Regions from separate parts of the Nocardiopsis sp. NPDC006198 genome, predicted to be linked through region 3. Evidence: predicted binding sites of a transcription regulator. Region 3 holds the regulator's gene; each other region holds the start of a gene.
The links. The regulator LexA, encoded in region 3, represses DNA repair genes until DNA is damaged. The targets are predictions, from matches to a motif close to TCGAACANNTGTTCGA.
Positions count from the first base shown of each region.

Region 1 (7,025 bases), on a different contig from region 3:
TCTGCCGGGTCGGCGGGGTCCGGTCCGGGGGGACCTGCTGGGTGGGCGGCACCGGTCGAACCGGCGGCTGCTGCGCGTGGGGGTCCTGGAAGGGGTGGGCGCCGGCGGTCCCCGGCCGCAGGGGACCCCCGGCCTCGGAGGGCTGTCCGCCGGGGGGTGTGGCGGGGCCCCGGGGGGGCGGCCCCGCCTCCGGCCGGTCCGTTGTGCGCGGGCCCGGCGCCGGTCTCCTGCGGCGGCGCTCCGACCACGGGCACACCGCTGGGCGGGGCCCAGGAGTCCGTGATGGTGCGGCGGACCTCCGCCTCCTCCGGTTCCGCCTGACCGGTCAGGCGCGCCAGGATCTGCTGGGAGGACGGCCGGTTGGCGGGGTTCTTGTCCAGGGTCGCCCGGACCAGGTCCAGCAGGGCCGGGTCGAGGCCGTCGAGGCGGGGCGGCGCGGAGGAGATGTTGTGGAGGACGGCGGGCACGGTGGCCGCGTCGAAGGGGGTCCTGCCCGTGCCGGAGAAGGCGACGAGGCAGCCCCAGGCGAAGATGTCGGCGGCCGCGGTGGCCTGCTCCCCGAGGAGGAGTTCGGGGGCCATGTAGGACGGGGTGCCCATGAGCTGGCTGGAGCGGGTGACCCCGCCGCCCGCCTCGTCCAGGGCGCGGGCGATGCCGAAGTCGATGACCTTGGGGCCCACGGGGGAGAGCAGGACGTTGGCGGGTTTGAGGTCGCGGTGGACCACCCCCGACCCGTGGATGGCGGTGAGGGCGGCGGCCACGCCCAGGGCGAGCCCCTCGAGGGTGCCGCCGCCCATGGGCCCGCCCGAGCGGATCGCCTCGTCCAGGTTCGGCCCCGGCACGTACTCGGTGACGATGTAGAGGGGTTCGCCCTCCAGCCGGGCGCCGAGGACCCCGGCGGTGGAGAAGCGGGCGACGCGGCGGGCGGACTCGACCTCGCGTGCGAAGCGGAGGCGGAAGGACTCGTCGTCGGCCAGGTCGGGATGGATGAGCTTGACGGCCACGGACCGGCCGGAGGGGTCCTCGGCGAGGTACACGGTGCCCATGCCGCCGCGCCCCAGGCGGCTCACGATGCGGTGGCCGTCCAGTTCGCGCGGGTCCCCCGCACGCAGGGGTTTGCCGCTCTCGTGTCCGTTCGACGTCACAGTAGGGGGTCCCTCGTAGTGGCTCGTGTGTTGCGCGCCTGACAGCGTACCGAGGCCGACACGCCGACGCGTTCTGAACTGGTTCGGCGCTCGGCCGATCCGGGGCGGGGCCGGACGCCGAACGCGGTGGTGGGGAGGGCCGGAGGTCGACCGGGGTGTGTCCCGTTCGGGTGGCGGCCATCGAACAGTGCGCCGACGGCCCGGTGCTCGCGCCGGGGTTCCGCGCGGGGCCGGACCGGTCGTCACATGGGGGGATGCGGAACTTCCCGAAACAGTTCCACGGGGCCGCTGATTTCGCTAGGATTAGAACACATGTTCGACACTCGTCCGCGACTTCCCCACGGGTGGGTGTCCCGGCGACATGCGTTGGGGCTCAGGAGGCGGATGATGCTGAGGGGAAGTGTCGTGGGACGCTACTACGGGGCGGAGGTCACCGTCGTCGAGGATGACGGGCGCCCGGCCCGGTTCACGTGGAACGGCAGGGTGTACGGCGTGCGCAGGATCCTCGACCACTGGGTCACGCTGCGTATGGACTGGACGCCGGTGAGCGGGTCCCAGGTGCCCGAGCGCAGGCACTGGAGGGTGGAGGCGGGAACGTCCCGGTCCCAGGGCGTGTACGAACTGCGCCACGACACGGCCAGCGGGACCTGGCTGCTCTCCCGCGTGTGGGGCTAGGGCCTCTCGCGCGGACGCTCCCGGCCGGCCCGGCGCCCGCGCGGATCCGGACGGGCGGCCCCGCGGCCGTCCGCCCGGGGGCGGTCGGCGCGGGCGGGTCCGGGGGCGTCCGCCCGGGCGCGGTCCGCGCGGCGGGAGGCGGCCCGACGCCCGCGTGCCCGGGGCTACAGGCCGTCGGCGCGGACCAGGTCGGAGGGCAGGAGGCTGTACACGGCCAGGTCCGTCCGGCCCTCGTGCAGCGGCATCGCGCTCCGCTCGACGCCCTCGAAGGTGAATCCGGCCTGCTCCGCGACCCGGCGGGAGCCGGTGTTCCCGGTGCCCGCCTTGATCTCCACGCGGAGGAAGCCCTGGTCGACCGCCCAGCGGGAGACGGCCACGGCCGCCTCGGTCGCGTACCCCCGGCCGCGGCCCCAGGGGGACACCCAGTATCCGACCTCGGTGTTCATGGCGGGCCACAGGGTGCGGACCAGGCCGATGGCGCCCACCAGGCGGCCCGACCCCTTCTCCACGACGGCCCACTGCTGGCCCTCGCCGCCGGTGCGCATCCCCGGGGCGACCTCGCGGCACCACTGCTCGGCGTCCTCGCGGGTGTAGGGCCGCCCGGGGCCGGGGATCGGGATCCACCGCTGGAGCTCGGGGTCGGTGCAGCTCGTGTGCACGTCGTCGATGTCGGCCTCGACGAACGCGCGCAGGCGCAGGCGTTCGGTCTCCAGGATCACGGACGGCAGGATCGGGTGCTGCTGGACGGTGGACATGCCGCTGTTCCCCCTCGACATCGGTGCGGAGTGCGCTCACGATACGCGCCCGCGAGGAGCACCCGGGACCGGTCCGTGCCGGTCACGCCCGCGCGCCGGGTGCGGGCTCCCCCGCGCGGGCCGGTGGTGCGCAGAACAGTCCTCGGCCCCGCCCGTCCGGGCGGGGCGCCCCTCATGAAAGGCGTTGCCGTATGACCGCGACAGACCCCCGCCCCGAGCTCCTGCGCTACCTCCGGGGAGCCCGGGAGGCCGTCCTGTGGAAGCTGGACGGACTCTCGGAGTACGACGTCCGCCGACCGGTGACACCGACCGGGACCAACCTGTTGGGCCTGGTCAAGCACCTGGTCGCCGTCGAGTCGGACTACCTGGGGACGGTGTTCGGCCGCCCCTTCGGGGAGCCGGTGCCCTGGGCCGACCCCGACGCGGAGCCCAACACGGACATGTGGGCCACCCCCGACGAGTCGCGCGAGTACATCGTGGGCCTGTACAGGCGGGTGTGGGCCCATGGGGACGCCACGGTCGCCGAGCTGGGGGCGGACGCGGTCGGCCGCGTCCCCTGGTGGCCGCAGGACCGGGCCGAGGTGACGGTGCGGCTGGTCCTGGTCCACCTGATCGCGGAGACCGACCGGCACGCGGGGCACGCCGACATCCTCCGTGAGCTCATCGACGGCGCCGCCGGGCTGGCGGCCGGAGGGGACAACCTGCCCGCCGTGGACCGCGCCTGGTGGGAGGGGTACCGGGACCGCCTGGAACGCGCGGCGCGCGAGGCGGGCGCCGCGGACGGCCCGCCCCTGGGGTGAGGCGGGCGGCGCGGTCCACCGGAACGCGCCGGAGGGGCCGCACCGCCCGGCTCGTGTTCCCCGCCGCCGCGGACCCCGGCCTAGGAGGGGCCGCCGACGACGCGGTCGCGGATCGCGGTGTCGAAGGCCTCGGCGAACGCGTTGCCCGGGCACTCGGTGTCCAGCCAGTCCCGGTGCCGCGAGATCGCGTCGCCCGGCGTGACGGCGCCCGTGACGGGGTTCACGTACCCGATCCTCTCCGACGGGTCGACGCCGGTCACGGCGCACAGCAGGCGCAGCACGGCGACGAGGGAGTCCTGGGCCGCGTCCGTGGGCAGCTCCTCGGTGAAGTCGCCGAGCAGGCACACCCCCACGTTGCCGTGGTTGAAGCCGAACGCGTGCCCTGCGGTCACCGCGCGCGCCCGGCCCGGGGACGGGACCCCGGAGAAGACGGGCACGCCGTCCCCGCCCGAGTGGCGTCCCTCGTAGACCGTCCCCTCCGGGTCGATGAGCACGTGGTAGCCGATGTCGCCCCACGCCTGCTCGACCGCGTGCAGGTAGTGGACCGCCCGCACGTCCGCCGCGGGGTCGTCGCCCGTGGGCATGGCGGTGTGGTGCACGGTCAGCGCCTGCACGGGGTGGAACTCGGGGGCCCACAGGTCCTCACCCTCCTCGCCGAAGCGCCACGACTCGTCGGCGCCCCAGCCGGCCCGGGTGCGGAAGGGGACACCGGCGCGGGCGGCGGAGGAGCCGGGGGACAGCGTCACCCGCCCGGGCCCGCCGAGGCGCAGCTCCTCGCCGTCGGTGAGGTTCACGGCGGCGGTGCGCCCGCCGGGCCCGGCCTCGTAGCCGGTGGCGCCCTCCGGCGCGCGCACCAGCGCGGCGGCGGACGGCTCGCGGTCGTCACGCCCCCCGGTGTGCAGGTGGACGGGGCGCCACGGCCCGAGGCCGTCGGCGGTCTCGAAGCGGATCGCCGTGTCCCTGCCGCCGGGGGCGCCGGTGACCGCCACCATGTCGAAGCGCCTCTCCGGCCTGACCAGTCCGGCGGAGGAGGAGCGCTCGGCCAGGACCCGCGGGGCCGTGCCGTCGGACGCGGTCCCGGCGAGGGCGGGGCGGGGTGAGGGCAGAGCGGTCCCCAGCGCGGCCAGGCCGGCGGCGGCGGTGGCCCTGGTGAGGAAGGTACGCCTGTGCATCGTGTGTCCATTCCGTTCGGATCGGTCGGTTCCGGATCGCACCCGCCGGGGGCAGGGGGAGTGCGCACACCCTGGCACAGACGGCTTCCCGCGGCACGCGTGACAGGACGGAGGACGAGGCCGAGGACGTCTTCGGCGGGCAGGATGTCTGACATGTCGTCCTGTGCGTGGTTCTCGGACGTGGCGGAACGCGGCGTCCGTGAAGAGGGCGGGCGGCCCCGGGGGCGCCGGACCACCGGCGGCGCCCCGCCCCGCGCGGAGCTGCGCCACCCACGGTGACGCCGAGGTCGGCGACGGGCTCCCGGACTTCGCCGTAGACGCCCGCGGCGGCGCTCCACCGGACCGGCCCGGGCGCACACGCCCCGGCCCGGGACGGAAGGGGAGTGGGACCCCGTACCCCCCGCGTGCCCGCGCGGTCTCTGGCACAGTTGGTGGTGACTTGGGGACCCCGGCGACGGAGCCGGGGCCGACCGTCCGGGTCCGGGGAACCCGTTCGCGGGGGACGAACACCGCGGACTACGCTTACCGGTCTGCGCCGGAGCAAGCGGAACGGGCAGTCGACACACCTCTCTCGGGGAGCGATCATGACCAACGATGACCGCGGGGACGCCCGGAGCGGCGGGGACGGCGAACACGAGCCGCCCCGCTGGAGGAGCGGAAAACCCGCTCCAGGGCTCGGTTCCCGCATCGGCGGCCTGCTGGACGGGCTCCCCGAGAGCGGACGCGGCACCCAGGCGCGTGCGCCGCACGCGGCGGGAGGGCCGGCCAACCCGTTCCGGCTCCGGGAGCCCGCGCCCCCGCAGCCCCCGCCGCGACCTGAGGCGGGGGAGCCGGTGCCGCAGGGCCCGCCCCCGGAGGAGCCCGGGGCCGAGGACCCGGCGGAGCCGCAGCCGGGAGCCCCAACCGAGGACGTGGCGGACCGGCACACCACCGCGCCCCGGGAGGCTCCCGCCGCGAGCGAGCCCTCCCCGGACATGCCCCCGCCCTCGGGACCCCCGCTCCGGCCCAACGTGATCCCCCTCCGGGGCGAGCGGGCCGCGGAGCCGGCCGCCACCGGGCCGCACGACCCCGCCGGGCCGACCACGAACCACGGACACGCGGACCAGCACCCCGCGACCACCGAGCCGGAACAGGGCATGTACGCACACGAAGCAGCCGCGCCCCCTCCCGGGCCGCAGCACACCGGGCCGTCACGGCCCGCCTCCGACCCGGCCCGGGCCCGATCGGCCCCCGCACCGGCGTCCGCCGGGACCGGGGAGCCCCGGGACCCGCGGGCGCACCCGGAACCCGAGGGGGCGGGGGCCGACCCCCGGCCGGCCCCCGCCTTCGACGACGCCGAGCGCGCCGCGGTCTACCGCGCCCTCCGCGGGCGGCACGACGCCCGGACGCGCTTCCGCCCCGACCCCGTCCCCCACGGCGTGCTCACCCGGGTCCTCGAAGCGGCCCACCAGGCGCCGAGCGTGGGCCACTCGCAGCCCTGGGACTTCGTCGTCGTCCAGGACCCCGCCCTGCGCTCACGCGTGCGCGACCTCGCCCTCGCCGGGCGCGAGGCCCTGGCGGACGCACCGCACGGAACCCGCGCCCTCGACGGGGCCGAGGTCGAGGCCGTCCTCGAGGCGCCGGTCAACATCGCCGTCACCGTCGACCCCGCCCGCGGCGCCCACCACGTCCGAGGCCGCCACGCCAGGCCCGAGAGCGCGTCCCACGCCGCGGCGCTCGCGGTGGAGAACCTCCGGATCGCCGCCCGGGCGGAGGGCCTCGGCGTCGCCTGGGTGGGCCACGTCGACGCACCCGACATCGCCCGCGCCCTCGAACTCCCCTCGTACCTCGGCGTGGTCGCCTACCTCTGCGTCGGGCTCGTCGAGGAGCCCCCCGCCGAGCCCGAGCCCGCCCCCGCCGGCTGGGCGGACGAACGCCCCCTCTCCTGGGCGGTGCACCACGACCGCTACGGCCACCGAGGTCTGCCCGGCCAGGAGCCGACGAGCCTGCTGGAGGAGACCATCACCGCCATCGGAGCGCTGGACACCCGGGTGCTGGAGGAGGCCCGGGACCGGCAGGACCGGATGACCAAGCCGCCGGGCTCCCTCGGGGTCCTGGAGGACATCTCGGTGCAGCTCGCCGGGCTGGCCGGGGAGTGCCCCCCGCCGATCCCCGAGCCCGCCGCGGTCGCCGTCTTCGCGGGCGACCACGGGGTGCACGCCCAGGGGGTGACCCCCTGGCCCCAGGAGGTCACCGCCCAGATGGTGCACAACTTCCTGGAGGGGGGAGCGGTCGTCAACGCCCTCGCCAGGCAGGTGGGGGCCGGGGTCACGGTGGTGGACGTCGGCGTCGTCGGCGACCTGCCCGGAGCCGCCGGGCTGCTGCCCCGCAAGGTCGCGCGCGGCACCGCGGACTTCACCCGGGGGCCCGCGATGACACGCGAGCAGGCCCTCCAGGCCCTGGAGGGCGGCATCGAGGTCGCCCGCGACCTGGTGTCGG
Region 1 covers NZ_JBEXSY010000071.1:27,987-35,011, forward strand. Annotated here, with positions in the region: partial or broken gene ABZ234_RS29590 (serine/threonine-protein kinase) at 387-1,046, opposite strand; gene ABZ234_RS29595 (DUF6504 family protein) at 1,533-1,820, shown strand; gene ABZ234_RS29600 (GNAT family N-acetyltransferase) at 1,985-2,575, opposite strand; gene ABZ234_RS29605 (DinB family protein) at 2,767-3,375, shown strand; gene ABZ234_RS29610 (N-acetylmuramoyl-L-alanine amidase) at 3,456-4,547, opposite strand; gene cobT (nicotinate-nucleotide--dimethylbenzimidazole phosphoribosyltransferase) at 5,132-7,025, shown strand, end outside.
Region 1: a site for LexA is predicted at 1,450-1,465, ahead of ABZ234_RS29595 (DUF6504 family protein). Genes of this name have one in related genera too.

Region 2 (7,025 bases), on a different contig from region 3:
GGACGGCACCCTCGCCTGCACCGCGCCCGGACCCGGGACCTGGGAGGTCCGCCAGACCTTCCGGTTCGAGGAGCGCGCCGACGGCCTGGCCTGCCTCGTCCAGGTCCACAGCGGACGCCGTGTCGCCGTCGGCGCCGAAGGGGTCCTCCGGCTCACCGACGACCCCGCCGGGGCCGCCGGGTTCCGGGTCACGGGGCTGGGCACGGGGGCGGCGGAGGCCGCCCGGGCCGCCGCGTCCGCCGACGTCGCCGTCGTCGTCGCGGGCGACCACCCGATGGTGAACGGGCGCGAGACCGAGGACCGGACCGACCTCGACCTGGCCGCCGCGCAGGAGCGGGTCCTGCGCGCCGTGCACGCCGCCAACCCGGCCACCGTGCTGGTGCTCAGCAGCGGCTGCCCGTTCGGCGTCACCTGGGCCGACGACCACCTCCCCGCGATCCTCTGGTCGGCCCACGGGGGCCAGGAGTACGGGAACGCCCTCGCCGACGTGCTCTTCGGCGACGCCGAGCCCTCCGGCAGGCTCACCCAGACCTGGTACCGGTCCGCCGACGACCTCCCCGGCCCGCTCGACTACGACATCATCGGCGCGCGCGGCACGTACCTGTACTTCGAGGGGGACCCCCTCTACCCGTTCGGTCACGGCCTCGGCTACACACACGTCGAGTACGCGGCCCCCGCCGTCACCGTCGACGGCGGCCGGGTCACCGTCACCGTCATGGTCGTCAACACCGGACCCCGCCCGGCGGACGAGGTCGTGCAGGTGTACACGCGGCAGCTGGCCTCCCGGGTGCGGACCCCGCTGCGCGCGCTGCGCGGCTTCACCCGTGTCCGCGTCGAACCCGGCGGCGGCGCCGTGGCCACGGTGTCGTTCGACGTGGAGGACCTCGCCCTGTGGGACACCACCCGCGACAGGTTCGTCGTCGAGGAGGCGCCGCGCGAGGTGCTCGTCGGACGCTCCGCCACGGACATCCGGACCACGGCCGCCCTGAACGTCCCGGGGGAGGCCATCCCTCCCCGCGACGCGTACGCACCGTGGTCGGCCACCGGGTACGACGAGGCCCGGGGCACCGCGCTGTGCCCGCTCACCCCCGAGCGCGGCGACGCGGTGCGGGCGCGGGCGGACGGCGCCTGGGCGGCGTTCCACGACGTGGACCTCGGCACGGGGGCCGCCGCCTGCCACCTGTCGGTCAACGCCGGACACGCCGCCACCGTGCGCCTGCGCCTGGACGACCCCGGCGACGGGCCGACCCTCGCCGTCGTGGACGTTCCGGCGGACCAGGACCGCTACGGCTTCACGGCCGTCCGCGCGCCCCTGCTCCCCGACGGCGTGCCCGCCCGCGGGATCCGCGACGTCTACCTGGTGTTCGAGCGCTCCGGCACGGCGGTCGCCACCCTGGGGTTCTCGCGGGACTGACACCGGGCGGGACCCGCCGCCCGGCGCCCCGGCCCGGGGACGGACACGTCCGTCCCCGGGCCCGGCCGGAGGGGGACCGACGCGCCCGCGGAGCCGTTCGGCGCCGCCGACCACGCCACCCGCCTCGACCGACGCGCCCGCGGAGCCGCCCGCCGTTCCGCGGATCCGCGGGCCCGCCTACGAGCCGCTCTGGACCGCCGCCGCCCGGGCGGCCCCCGGCGCGGGGAGCGGCAGCAGGCCGACGTCGAGCGCGTGGATCATCGAGGCGGCCGCGCCGCGGGCCGCCGCGCTCAGGCCCAGGGCCGACAGTTCGATCCGGCAGCCGCCCGCCCCCGGAGCGAACACGTTCGCCACGACCTCCGCGCGGCAGCCGGGCAGCAGCCACGGTCCCATCGGCACGAAGTACCCGCCCAGCAGCACCACGCTCGGGTTGGTGACGTTGACGAGCGTCGACAGTCCCCGGCCCAGCCACATGCCCGCCCGCTCCAGCGCGCCCACGGCGACGCCGTCACCGCTTCCGGCCCGCTCCACCGCCACCGACGCCAGTTCCGCGACGTCGCTCCCCGACAGGGGGCGGTCCGGCACGCGGTCGGGCACGGCCTCGCGCACGATCGCGCCGATGCCCGCCAGCGACTCCAGGCAGCCGCGGCGTCCGCAGGCGCACTCCGGGCCGTCCGGGGCGAGCGCCAGGTGGCCCACCTCGCCCGCGAACCCGCCCGCGCCCCGCAACAGCTCGCCGCCGGCCAGGATGCCCGCGCCGATCCCCACCTCGCCGGTCACGTACGCCAGATCCGGCGTGCCCGCGAAGGACCCCACCCGGTACTCCGCCATCGCCGCCAGGTTCGCGTCGTTGTCCACGTGGACCGGCACCCCACCCGCCCCCGCCGTACGCAGCAGGTCCTCCACCCGGTCCCGCAACCGCACGCCCTGCCAGCCCAGGTTGGGCGCGCGGGTGACGGTCCCCGCGGGCGCGTCGATCAGCCCCGGCACGGCCACACCCGCCGCCACCACGGCGCGCCCGCTGAGCGGCGGGGACTCCATGGTCTCCCGCAGCGTCCGCGCGATGCGCCGCGCGCACGCCTCCGGCCCCGCCGAGCGCGCGTCGAAGGGGACGTGGCGGCCCACGAGTTCGTTCCGCAGCAGGTCCACGGCGACCACCGACAGGTAGTCGACGTTGACCTCCAGGCCGACCGCGGCCACCGACGAGTCGTCCAGCGCCAGCAGCACGCCCGGACGGCCCACCCTCTGCCGCGAGGTCTCCCCGGTCTCCAGGACCAGCCCCCGCGCCATCAGGTCGGCGACCAGGCTGGACACGGTGGTCTTGTTCAGGCCCGTCGCGGACGCGACCGCCGAGCGCGAACACGGGGCCAGCTCGCGGACCGTGCGCAGCACGACGCCCAGGTTGGTCTCGCGGACCGTCTGGAAGCTGACCGTTCCCGAACCGACCGTCACCGGGTCCCCCTCGCGTCGCCGGCGCCGCGCGCCGTGCCCGGATCGTACAGGGGCCGCGGAGGGGGCGCGGAAACCCGGTTGCGCCGTTCCCGGCCCTCTGGTGGAATCCCGACCATGGTTCCCCCCGACGTCTTTCGCGACCAGCCCGCGCTCCACGGGACGAAGGTCCGGCTCGTGCCCCTCGACGCCGAGAGCGGCGAGGCCCTGGTCGGTCCGACGGTGGACATGGACCCCGAGGTCCGCCGGTTCACGGGGACCCACCGCCGGTTCACCGAGGACGTGCTGCGGAGGTGGTACGCCACCCGCCCCGACCACCACGACCGCGCCGACTGGGTGATCGTGTCGCGGGAGGACGGGACGGCCGTGGGCGACTGCGCGCTCCTCGGACTCGACCCGGACAACGCCTGCGCCGGGTACCGGATCGCGCTCAACGACATGGCCTTCACCGGGAGGGGCTACGGGACCGAGGCCACCGGCCTGGTGCTGGAGTACGCGTTCACGGTGGCCGGTCTGCACCGGGTGGGCCTGGAGGTGTTCGCGTTCAACGCCAACGCCCAGAAGTCCTACGCCCGCTCCGGTTTCGTCAGGGAGGGCGTCCGGCGCAAGTGCCTGCGCTGGAACGGGGAGTGGCACGACGCCGTCCTCATGTCGGTCCTCGCCGAGGAGTACGAGGAGCTGCGCGCCTCCCGGGGGCGCTGAGGGGCGCGGGGCGTGCGGCGGCCGTCCCTGCCGGTCTCGTAGGCTCGTGCGCATGCCCGTACCTGACTTCCTCCTCGCGCTGCGCGACCACGTCGGCCACGGTCTCCTCCCGCTCGTGGGGGTCACGGGGGTGGTGATCGGCGAGAACGGCGACATCCTCCTGCACAGGCGCGCCGACGACGGCCGCTGGGCCGCGCCCGGCGGCATCCTCGAACCCGGGGAGCAGCCCGCCCGCGCGGTCGTGCGCGAGGTGTGGGAGGAGACCGGCCTGGAGGTCGAGGTCGAGAGGCTGGCCAGCGTGGTCGGCCAGGAGCCCCACACCTATCCCAACGGGGACCGGGTCCAGTTCCTCGACCTGGCCTTCCGCTGCCGCGTCGTCGGCGGCGCCCCCGACGCCGGTGGGGACGAGACCCTGGAGGTGCGGTGGTTCCCGCCGGACGCGCTGCCGGAGATGCCGCAGCGCGTCCTCGACCGCATCGCGAACGCCCGCGCCGACGACCCCGCCCCGTACTTCGTCGTGTAGGGACGCAGGCTCCGGGCCTCCGCGAGCCAGGGCGCCGCGACACGCCGGAGGCGGGTCCACCGCCCCGGGCGGCCCGCGCCCCTAGGGTGTTCCGGGTCCGACACCGCCCGGCTGGGCGACCGTTTCGAGAGGCTTGACTTTCTCGAACAAGAGTTCGATAGGCTGCCCGCGTGAGTCTCCTGAACGAACACATCGACGTACGTTCCACCCGGGGCGGCACCCCCGCCCGGTTCACCTGGCGCGGTCGCACCTTCCGGGTGCGCAGGATCATCGGGGACTGGCCCGCCCGCCCCGAAGTGCCCGGAACACCCGCCACCCAGGTCCACCTGCTCCGCGTCTCGGCCGAGTCCGAGGCGGGGGAGCCCAGCATCATCGACATCACCCGCGACGTCGCGTCCGACCGCTGGACCATGCGCCGCCAGTGGAGCTAGGCGCACCGACCGCGGGGGTCGGTGACGACCGCCCCGCCTGACACATGACGAGAGGGCCTCCGGTGTCGGTGTGGACCGCGACGTCCGCACCGGCGTACCGGATGGCCCTCGGCGCCCCACACCGCCTGTGGCGGCGCCCGTCCCACACCCGCCGGACGCCCGGCGTCGGCCCGATGCGCGCTCCTGGGCGGACGGCCGTCCCGACGGTCAGAGGAAGACGCGTCCGCGCCGGGTGCGGTCGCGGAGCGCCGCCATCCGCCGCGTGTTGCTGGGGCGGCGGATCAGCAGGTGGTACAGCAGCAGGGAGCAGCCCCGGTCGGTGCGGGCCCGGTCCGCCATCTCCCCCATGTTCACCCGGGTGTAGAGGCGGGCTCCCCCGGCGAGGAGCCTGACGGCGTGCGCCCCCTCGGGGAAGCGGGAGTAGGCGTGGTCGTCGGCGGTGTACTCCATCGCGCGGGACAGCGCCGAACCGAGCCCCGGGACGAGGTCCCCGCCGATCGTCGCCATCCGCCGCCAGAAACCGGTGTGGCCGGCGGCCACGTGGCCGAGCTGGTGGGCGACCAGGAACGCCAGGGCCTCCGGGTCGCGCAGCCCTCCACCGCCGTCGAACAGCGCGTCCGACAGCACGAGGTAGCGGCGCCGCCCGTGGCCGGAGGCGTCCGTCCCGCAGGGCCCGCCGCCGATCCGGACATACGCCTCGGGGGGTCTCGGCAGACCCATGTCGGCGGCCAGGGACACCACCGTCCGGTACGCCTCGGGGAACTGCGTCGGCGAGATCTTCACCGACTCCGCGCGGCGCCGGGCGTACAGCAGCCCCCGCGCCGCCCAGCACACCACGGGTACCGCCGCCAGCGCGCAGACCACGCACTCCCACGACCCCGTCGCCGCCCACACGGTGCGGGCGAGCACCGCGGCCATCACGAGGGTCACGGCCGCGCACGCCGCCAGCAGCGGTCCCTCCCACGGGTGCGCGGGCGTCGGCACGAGTTCCTCGTCCGCGTCGCAAGGGACCAGGTCGGCGGAGCGGCCGGCCACCGGCGGGAGCCGCGCCCCCGCCCCGGAGGGCGCGGTGGGGCCGGGTGCGCCGCGGACCGGCCAGGCGGTGGCGCGGCCCTCCGGGCACGTCGGGTGGAACATCCTGCCTCCCCTCGGGTCACGGTCAGTGAGACAGCAGGGTCGACTACTCGCTGTGTTCAAATATTACTTTCCGCTTCCCCGGGGATGGGGTTCGTGCGCTACGGCGTGTCCGGAAGAGGCGGGTCGGTACTGGTTGCCCGGGCGGTCACGTCCGGGCCCCGCCCGGGACGCGCGCCTGCCGCGGGCCCGGTCCCCGCGCGGACCCGCCCGCCGGGCGGGACCGCCCCCTCCACGGGCCCGCCCCCGTCCGCGCCGCCGGGGACCGGAGGGTACGCGCGGCCGGTCCCGCCGGCCGGGCTCCGCCCCCGCGCCTCGCGTCCGGTGTGCGCCAGGACCGCCCCGACTACTGCTGCTCGTAGCGGCGCAGCTCCTCCGCCAGCGCGTCCAGGAACCGGTCCACCTGAGCCGGGTCGTACCCCGGACGCGCCCGGGTGGTGGCGAACTGGACCCGCTCCACCTCCGCCGCCGTGAGGGTCGCGCGGTCCGGGAGCCCCTGCTGGAGCGCGTCGAGCGTGAACTCGGCGCGGTCCAGGAAGTCGTCGACCTCCTGCTCGTTGTAGCCCGTGGTCAACCGGGTGGTGGCGAACTGCTGCTCACGGATGTCCTCCGGCGTCATCCCGAACCTGTGCGGCGGCCCCGCGGGGCCGGTCCGGCCGGGAGGCGTGTGGCGCCGGCCCTCCGGCGGGTCCTGCCGTTCGGCCGCACCGGCCCGGGAGGCCCCCGGCCGGGGCGGCAGCGGAGGGGTGGTCCGGTCGCCGAACCGGCCGAGGCCGCGTCCGGCGAGGTCGGCGACCACGACGTCGAGGAAGTCGTCGACCTCGTCCTCGCGGTACCCCGGGCTCAGCCTCGTGGTGCGGAACCGTGAGTTGCGCACCTCGTCGGCCGTGATGAGCGGGCCCGTGCGCGGCCCGCCCTCCAGGGCGACGAGCGTCGCCTCGATCCGGTCGAGGAGCGCGTCGACGTCCTCCTCGTTGTAGCCCGGGCGCAGACGCACCGTGTGGAACTTCTTTTCGCGGATGTCCGCCGGTGTCAGAGGCATGGTCCCCATTGTGCAGTTCAGGAGGTTCTCGTGGCGGTCATCCCCGGCCCGCGCGTGATTCCGCGTCCGAGGGCGGATTCGACGAGACTGGCGAGGACCTCCCGTACCCGTCCGCGGCCGTACCCGCACAGGGCCGGGGCCGGTCCTCGGCGCCGATCGGCGCCGGCCGCCGGTCCCCGGGCGGGCCGGGGAAGGGGGCGCCCGCGTGGGGCGCGGCCACCGCGAAGGACGCCCGGCCGAGGACGTCCTCGGCCCGGGCGCGGTGGAAGCCGCGCAGAACCGCGCCGGGGGCCGGGGCCTCCGGCAGGCCCTGCGCGGGGCGGGGGGAGG
Region 2 covers NZ_JBEXSY010000004.1:70,521-77,545, forward strand. Annotated here, with positions in the region: gene ABZ234_RS04545 (glycoside hydrolase family 3 C-terminal domain-containing protein) at 1-1,414, shown strand, start outside; gene ABZ234_RS04550 (ROK family transcriptional regulator) at 1,592-2,866, opposite strand; gene ABZ234_RS04555 (GNAT family protein) at 2,981-3,565, shown strand; gene ABZ234_RS04560 (NUDIX domain-containing protein) at 3,618-4,088, shown strand; gene ABZ234_RS04565 (DUF6504 family protein) at 4,259-4,519, shown strand; gene ABZ234_RS04570 (M48 family metallopeptidase) at 4,727-5,656, opposite strand; gene ABZ234_RS04575 (DivIVA domain-containing protein) at 6,000-6,704, opposite strand; gene ABZ234_RS04580 (hypothetical protein) at 6,733-7,025, opposite strand, start outside.
Region 2: a site for LexA is predicted at 4,231-4,246, ahead of ABZ234_RS04565 (DUF6504 family protein). Genes of this name have one in related genera too.

Region 3 (7,025 bases):
ATGGTGTCGTCGACGGAGAGGATGAAGCACGCGCTGACCTGCTGCGCCGAGGCCGTCCCGACGTTGAACCACACCGGCGAGTTGAAGCTGAACAGCTGGTTGGCGAGGGCGTGCTTGAGCTCGTGGTCGAAGATCTCCGCGTCCTCGTCGCCGGCGAAGTAGCCGTGCTCGACGCCGGTCGCGGTGTAGACGCCGACGACGCGGTCGATGAGCTGCTTGAGGCTCCACTCGCGCTCGGGGGTGCCGACGGCTCCGCGGAAGTACTTGCTCGCCACGATCTGGGTGGCGTTCATGGACCAGGAGGCGGGGAACTCCACGCCGCGCTGCTCGAAGTTGACCGTGCCGTCACGCCAGTTGGTCATGACGACGTCGCGGCGCTCCCACTCCAGGGAGTCGTACGGGTGCGTCCCGGGGGTCGTGAAGACCCGCTTGATCTTCAGGCCCTTGCGGCTCCCCTTGCCCTTGCGCCCCGTCGAACCGCTGGCGGTTTCCGTCATCGTGGATTCTCCCCCTACCTCGTGGGCACGGCCTGCCCAACCGTGCACGGCGTCCTTGGAATACGGGACGGCCGGTCACGGGAGGACGTGTCCCGCGGTGTCCGGCCGGCCCCTGCGGTGCCCCGCCCGCGGCCCTCTCCCGGCCGCGGGGGCGCTACCCGGTGGTGGTGCTGCTCTCGGGGAGGGGGCCGGCCGCGCCGCCGTCACCGTCCTCCCGGTCCTGCCGCAGGCTGGCGATCTCGGCCTCGAAGTCGGCGAGGCTCTCGAAACCGCGGTAGACGCTGGCGAAGTGCAGGTAGGCCACCTCGTCCAGGTCACGCATCGGGCCGAGGATGGCCAGGCCGATCTCGTGGGCCGGCACCTCGGCGACGCCGCGTCCGCGGATCTCCTCCTCGACCTGCTGGCCGAGCTTGGCGAGCGCGTCCTCGGAGACGGGGCGGCCCTGGCAGGCCCGGCGCACCCCGGCGATGATCTTGGTACGGCTGAAGGGCTCGGTGACCCCGGAGCGCTTGGCGACCATCAGCAGGACGGTCTCCTGCGTGGTGAACCTGCGCTCGCACACCGGGCAGGACCGGCGGCGCCTGATGGCCGCGCCGTCGTCGGTGGACCTGCTGTCGATCACCCTGGTGTCCGGATGGCGGCAGAACGGACAGTGCATCCTGGTTCACCTGCTTCCCTCACCGAATCGACACCCTGTATCTCTACTAAACCACAACTCCTGGACAATCCATCCCGCGAGAGCACCAGATGTTGTGGTCGAACTTAGGCGCAGCAAGGGGTGGCCCGCAACTCCGCGGCCCGCGTGTCCCGCACGCGGGCACGCGACGGGACCCGCGGCGGAGGCAGAGGGCGGACATGGGGGCGCGGGGGCGCCGGGCCGCCCCGGGGGCGTCCGGCTCCGTCGACAAGAATAGCGGCGGAGGCCCCCGGCGCCCGCTGCGACCGGCGGCCCGCCGCGCCCGGAAGCACGTCCCACGAGGGGGTTCCGGCATCGCCCCCGGGATCCGGGAGACCAGTCCCACATCCCCCGGAACCGCCCTCGGGGAGACGTGTTCGCGCATTCCGGGGACAACACCACGTGAACACGTGTACACACGTCGGTAGAGGCCGGAAATTGACCGCGAAAACACGCGGGACAATGGACCGAGCCATCGAACGCTTGTTTGATATCACCGTGCGCAACGTCTAATGTTGACTGTGATTTCACGCTGGTTTCGCCATCACGCGGACCCCAGGTCGGCGCGGTTGCGGACCGGTGGTGGCCAGTCACGCAATCAGGCCCTGACCGAACCGAATGCCGAGGAGGCCCGGCCGTGCCGGAGGAGAATCCCGGAACCGCAGATTCCACCGCCGTTCTCACCGCAGTGGGGAACACGGGGGGATCCACGCCCGAAGCCCCCAAACTCACCGCCCGACAGCAGAGCGTCCTGAACTGCATCCAGCGGTATGTGCGCGAGCGGGGCTTCCCCCCGTCGATAAGGGAAATCGGGGAAGCGGTCGGCCTCTCCAGCCCTTCCAGCGTGGCGCACCAGCTCAAGGTCCTCCAGCGCAAGGGCTACCTGCACCGGGACCAGAACAGGCCCCGGGCGGTGGAGCTGCGCTCGCCCGGCCGTTCCTCCGGCCGGACCGTGACCCCCGAGGACATCGACCCCTCGCGCGCCGCGGCCGTGCCCCTGGTCGGCCGCATCGCCGCCGGCGGGCCCATCCTGGCCGAGGAGTCGGTGGAGGACGTGCTCGCGCTGCCCCGCCAGCTGGTCGGGGAGGGCCGCCTGTTCATGCTCACCGTGGTCGGCGACTCGATGATCGACGCCGCCATCACCGACGGCGACCTGGTCGTGGTCCGCCAGCAGCAGGACGCCAACAACGGTGACATCGTGGCGGCCCTGCTGGACGACGAGGCGACCGTCAAGGTCCTGCGCCGCGAGGAGGACGGCCACGTCTGGCTGATGCCGCGCAACGAGGCCTACGAGCCGATCAACGGGGACGCCGCCACCGTCCTGGGCAAGGTCGTCGCGGTCATGCGACGCGTCTGACCCCGGTCCGGCCCCACTGCCCCGCGCCCCCGGCGCCGTCCTGCGACGGCCCGGGGGCGCCGTGCCGTGCGCGCGGGCGCCCGGCGGCCGGGGCCGCTCGGCACGCGCGCGATCGCGGGAACCTCGGCGCATCCCCGGCCTCCCTGGCATGGGACGCCCGGCACGCGCACGGTCGCGGGAGGGCCTGTGGACGACGGGGGCCCGCCGGGCGGGGCCGCTAGGCTGGAACCGTGTCCACACCACTCTCCTCCCCCTCCGCCCGACCGCGCGCCGCACTGGTCGGCGGTGCCCTCGCGGTCCTGCTCTCCGCCGCCGCCTGCGCCCCGGCCGACACAGGCGGCGCCGAGCCCCCCGGTGCCGGCGGGGTCGAGCGCGAACTCGCCTTCGAGGGCGGCGGGCACGAGGTCTCCGCGAGCTTCCGCACACCGCACGACGCGTCCGGGAGGGTCCCCGGCGCACTCATCATCTCCGGCAGCGGTCCCACCGACCGCGACGGCAACGCGCCCGCGCGGCCCGACGCCGACACCAACCGCAACCTCTCCCGCGTACTCGCCGAAGCCGGTGTGGCCTCGCTGCGCTACGACAAGTTCGGCAGCGGCCCGGACCCGCAGACCGGGGAGGAGACCGGCCCCGGGGGTGTCCGGACGATCGCCCCGGTGGACCCCGGGGTCTTCGACCGGCAGGTCGTGGCGGCGTACGAGGAGCTCGTCGCGCAGCCCGAGGTGGACCCGGGGCGCGTGGTCGTCGTCGGCCACAGCGAGGGCGCCCTCTACGCCCTGCGCGCCCACGAGCTCATCGGCTCCGGGCACCCCTCGCCCGCGCTGGTGCTGGCCGCCCCTCCGGGCACGCGCTACCTGGACCTCCTCGACCGCCAGCTCACCGAGCAGGTCCGCCTGGCGGAGGGGGCGGGCCAGATCGAGGAGGCGGAGGCGGTGCAGATCCTCTCGGACATGCGCGCCGGGCGGGCCGCGGTCAGGGGAGGACGCGACCTCACGTCGCAGGAGAGCGACCGGTTCGGCGTCTACACACCGTGGAACGCCGACTTCCTCGCGTTCATGGACGGCCTCGACCCCGTCGAACTCGGTCGCGACCTGCCCGAGGGCACACCGGTCCTGGTCCTGTGGGGGGAGGACGACGCCCAGGTCTCGCGGGAGGACGTGGACCGGCTCATGACGGGTCTGGACGGCGCCGAACGCGTGGACCTGCCCGGTACCGACCACATCCTCCGGGCCTTCGAGGACGAGCCCGGAGCGGCGGTCCTGGACTCGGACAGACCCTTCGCCGAGGGGGTCGCCCCGGCGCTGGAGGAGTTCCTCGACACCGCCTGGTAGGGCTCCCGGCCGTCGGGGACGCCCGGGGGGCGCCGGCCCGTCACTCGGGGATCGACTCCGGGAGGGCCCCGACCACCGCCAGGGCGAGCTCCTCCGCGTCGGCGACGATACGCTCCTCGTCGGCCGGCTCGGTCGCGTCGTAGCGGGACGCCACGCTGTAGCAGGACTCCAGGTACAGGTTGGAGACCCGCGTCCCCACGCAGCCGACCGTGAACGGCGCCCCGCGGGTCCAGCGCACCGCCTCCTCCCCGACACCGTCCAGCCCGGTGGTGTCGTGCTGTTCCGTGGTCGCGCGCAGGTTGTCGGCGGCGGTCGTCACCCCGCCCGGGTTGGGAGCGGCCACCATCACCAGCGTCGCCGTGGCCGGAACCGCCTCTCCCGGGCCCTCCGGGGTGGCCCAGCGGCACTGCCACCCGGACCCGGCCGGGTCCTCCGGACCGCCGACCGGCTCCTCCAGCTCCAGTTCGTGCCCCGGCACCAGCGCGTCCAGCGTCTCCGTCGCTACGGCGGCGCACTCGGGGGCCGACTCGTACTCGCCCGTCTCCGGGGAGTCCCGCGTGACGACGTACCAGATCGCGCCGGCCGCGAGCAGGAGCAGGGCCAGGCCGGCGGCGACCACTCCCGCCGTCGCGCAACCCCTGCTCTGCGGCTGCGCCGACGGCACCACCTCGGGAGGAGGGCCGTACGGGGGCTGGGCGGGGTACTGCGGGCTCACAGGGACTCCCCGATCCGTCCGGCGAACTCGGCGGCCAGGTCGGCCGCCTCCTCGGGGTCGACCGGCTCCTGCCCGGCCAGGCCCGCGTAGGACACGCGCACGAACAGGTTGTCGCTGTGGAAGGCGAGTTCGGCGGTGCCGGGCACCTGCCCGTGCCACACCGCGCCCTCGCCCGTCGGCAGGTCCACCTCCTCGGCGCGCACGGGCAGCAGTGCCGTGTACGCCTCCGCGGCGCGGTCGGCCCCGGTCACCGGTTCCTCCCCCGTGGCGTCGGTGAAGAGCGCCGACACGTCGACGCGCAGTGCTCCCCCGTCGCCGCCGGGGGCCCCGGGCGAGGACCACGCGCACACGAGGTTGTCGCCGCCCTCCAGGGGGCCCTGCTCCCGGGGCTGCGCGACCGCCCCGGGCAGGCGCTCCGCGAGGAGTTCGCCGGTGACGGCGTCGCAGCCGGTCGCCGCGGCGTGGACGTCACCGCTCTCGGGGACGTCCGGGTCGTTCCCGGACAGCCACAGCCCGCCGCCGACGGCGGCCGCGGACAGCACCACCGCGCCCGCACCGATCACGGCCACCCGCACGAGGGGACCCACCCGGCCACCCGCCTCCCTGTCGGTCACCGAGCCGACCGCGGGGGACGGCGGCCGCGCCCGGCGGCCGCCGTCCCGTTCCGGTCAGCCGACGACGATGTTCACCAGCTTCGGCGCGCGCACGATGACCTTGCGGATCTGCTTGTCGCCGATGAAGCCCTGTGCCCGCTCCGACGCCAGCGCCAGCTTCTCCAGCTCGGCGGGGTCGATGTCGGGCGCCACGGACAGCTTGTCACGAACCTTGCTCTGCACCTGCACGACACAGGTCACGGTCTCCTGCACCAGGAGGCCGGGGTCCGCCTCGGGCCAGTGGCCGACGGCGACGGTGCCCACGTGCCCCAGCTTCTCCCAGCCCTCCTCCGCCACGTAGGGCGCGAACAGGGACAGGGCGACGGCCACGAACTCGGCGGCCTCGCGCACCGCGGGGTCACCCGCCCCGGGGCCGGAGTCGATGGCCTTGCGGGTCGCCGAGACCAGCTCCATGGTGCGGGCGATGGCCACGTTGAACCGCCGCGACTCGACCAGGTTCGTGATCTGGTCGATGGTGCGGTGCGTGACCCTGCGCAGGGCGGTGTCGCCCCCGGCGGGGTCGGCGCCGGGCTCGCTGGCCGCTCCCGCCTCGCTCATCACCCGGTAGGCGCGGTTGAGGAACTTCTGCGCCGCGACGGCGGACACGTCGGCCCAGTCGACGTCCTCCTCCGGGGGGGAGGCGAAGAGCATGGTCAGCCGGACGGCGTCCACGCCGTAGGCGTCGATCTCCTTGCCCAGGTCGACGCCGTTGCCCAGGGACTTGGACATCGCCCGGCCCTGGTTGATGACCTGTCCCTGGTTGGTCAGGTGGCGGAAGGGCTCGGTGAAGGACACCATGCCCAGGTCGTGCAGGACCTTGGTGAAGAAGCGGGCGTACATCAGGTGGAGCGTCGCGTGCTCCTTGCCGCCGATGTAGTGGTCGACCGGCCCCCACTTGTCGACCGCCTCGACGTCGAACGGGGCGGTGTCCAGGCGGGGCGAGCAGTAGCGCAGGAAGTACCAGGACGAGTCCACGAAGGTGTCCATGGTGTCGGTGTCCCGCAGGGCGGGGCCCGCGCAGGACGGGCAGTCCACGTTGACCCACTCCTCGGCCGAGGCCAGGGGCGACACGCCCTTGGGCGCCAGCTCGGCGCCCTTCAGCTCGGGGAGGGTGACGGGCAGCTGGTCGTCGGGGACCGCGACCTCGCCGCACGAGGGGCAGTGGACGATCGGGATGGGCGTGCCCCAGTAGCGCTGGCGGGACAGCAGCCAGTCGCGCAGCCGGTAGTTGACCGTGCCCTCGCCGGTGCCGCGCTCGGCGAGCACCCCGATGATGCGCTCGATCGCCTCGGCCTTGGCCAGGCCGTCCAGCGGACCGGAGTCGCGCAGCGTGCCCTCGCCCGCGGTGGCCACGCCGGTCTCCGCCGGGTCGGGCTCCCCGGTCTCCACCACGACCCTGACCGGCAGGTCGAAGGCCAGGGCGAAGTCGAGGTCGCGCTGGTCGTGCGCGGGCACCGCCATGATGGCACCGTGGCCGTAGTCGGCCAGGACGTAGTCGGCGGCCCAGACGGGCATGCGCTCGCCGTTGACGGGGTTGACGGCGTAGCGGCCCAGGAAGACACCGGTCTTGGGGCGCTCGGTGGCCTGGCGCTCGATGTCGGAGAGCTTGGCGACCTCGGCGCGGTAGGCGTCGAAGGCCTCCCGCTGCTCGGGGGCGCACAGCTCCTCCGCCAGGTCCGCGTCGGCGGCCACCACGAAGAACGTGGCGCCGTAGAGGGTGTCCGGGCGCGTGGTGAACACCGTGACCGGCTCGTCGCGGCCCTCGATCCGGAAGTGCACGTCGGCGCCGGTGGAGC
Region 3 covers NZ_JBEXSY010000088.1:3,597-10,621, forward strand. Annotated here, with positions in the region: gene ABZ234_RS31555 (vitamin B12-dependent ribonucleotide reductase) at 1-497, opposite strand, end outside; gene nrdR (transcriptional regulator NrdR) at 652-1,155, opposite strand; gene lexA (transcriptional repressor LexA) at 1,811-2,530, shown strand; gene ABZ234_RS31570 (alpha/beta fold hydrolase) at 2,761-3,861, shown strand; gene ABZ234_RS31575 (hypothetical protein) at 3,902-4,528, opposite strand; gene ABZ234_RS31580 (hypothetical protein) at 4,573-5,163, opposite strand; gene leuS (leucine--tRNA ligase) at 5,245-7,025, opposite strand, start outside.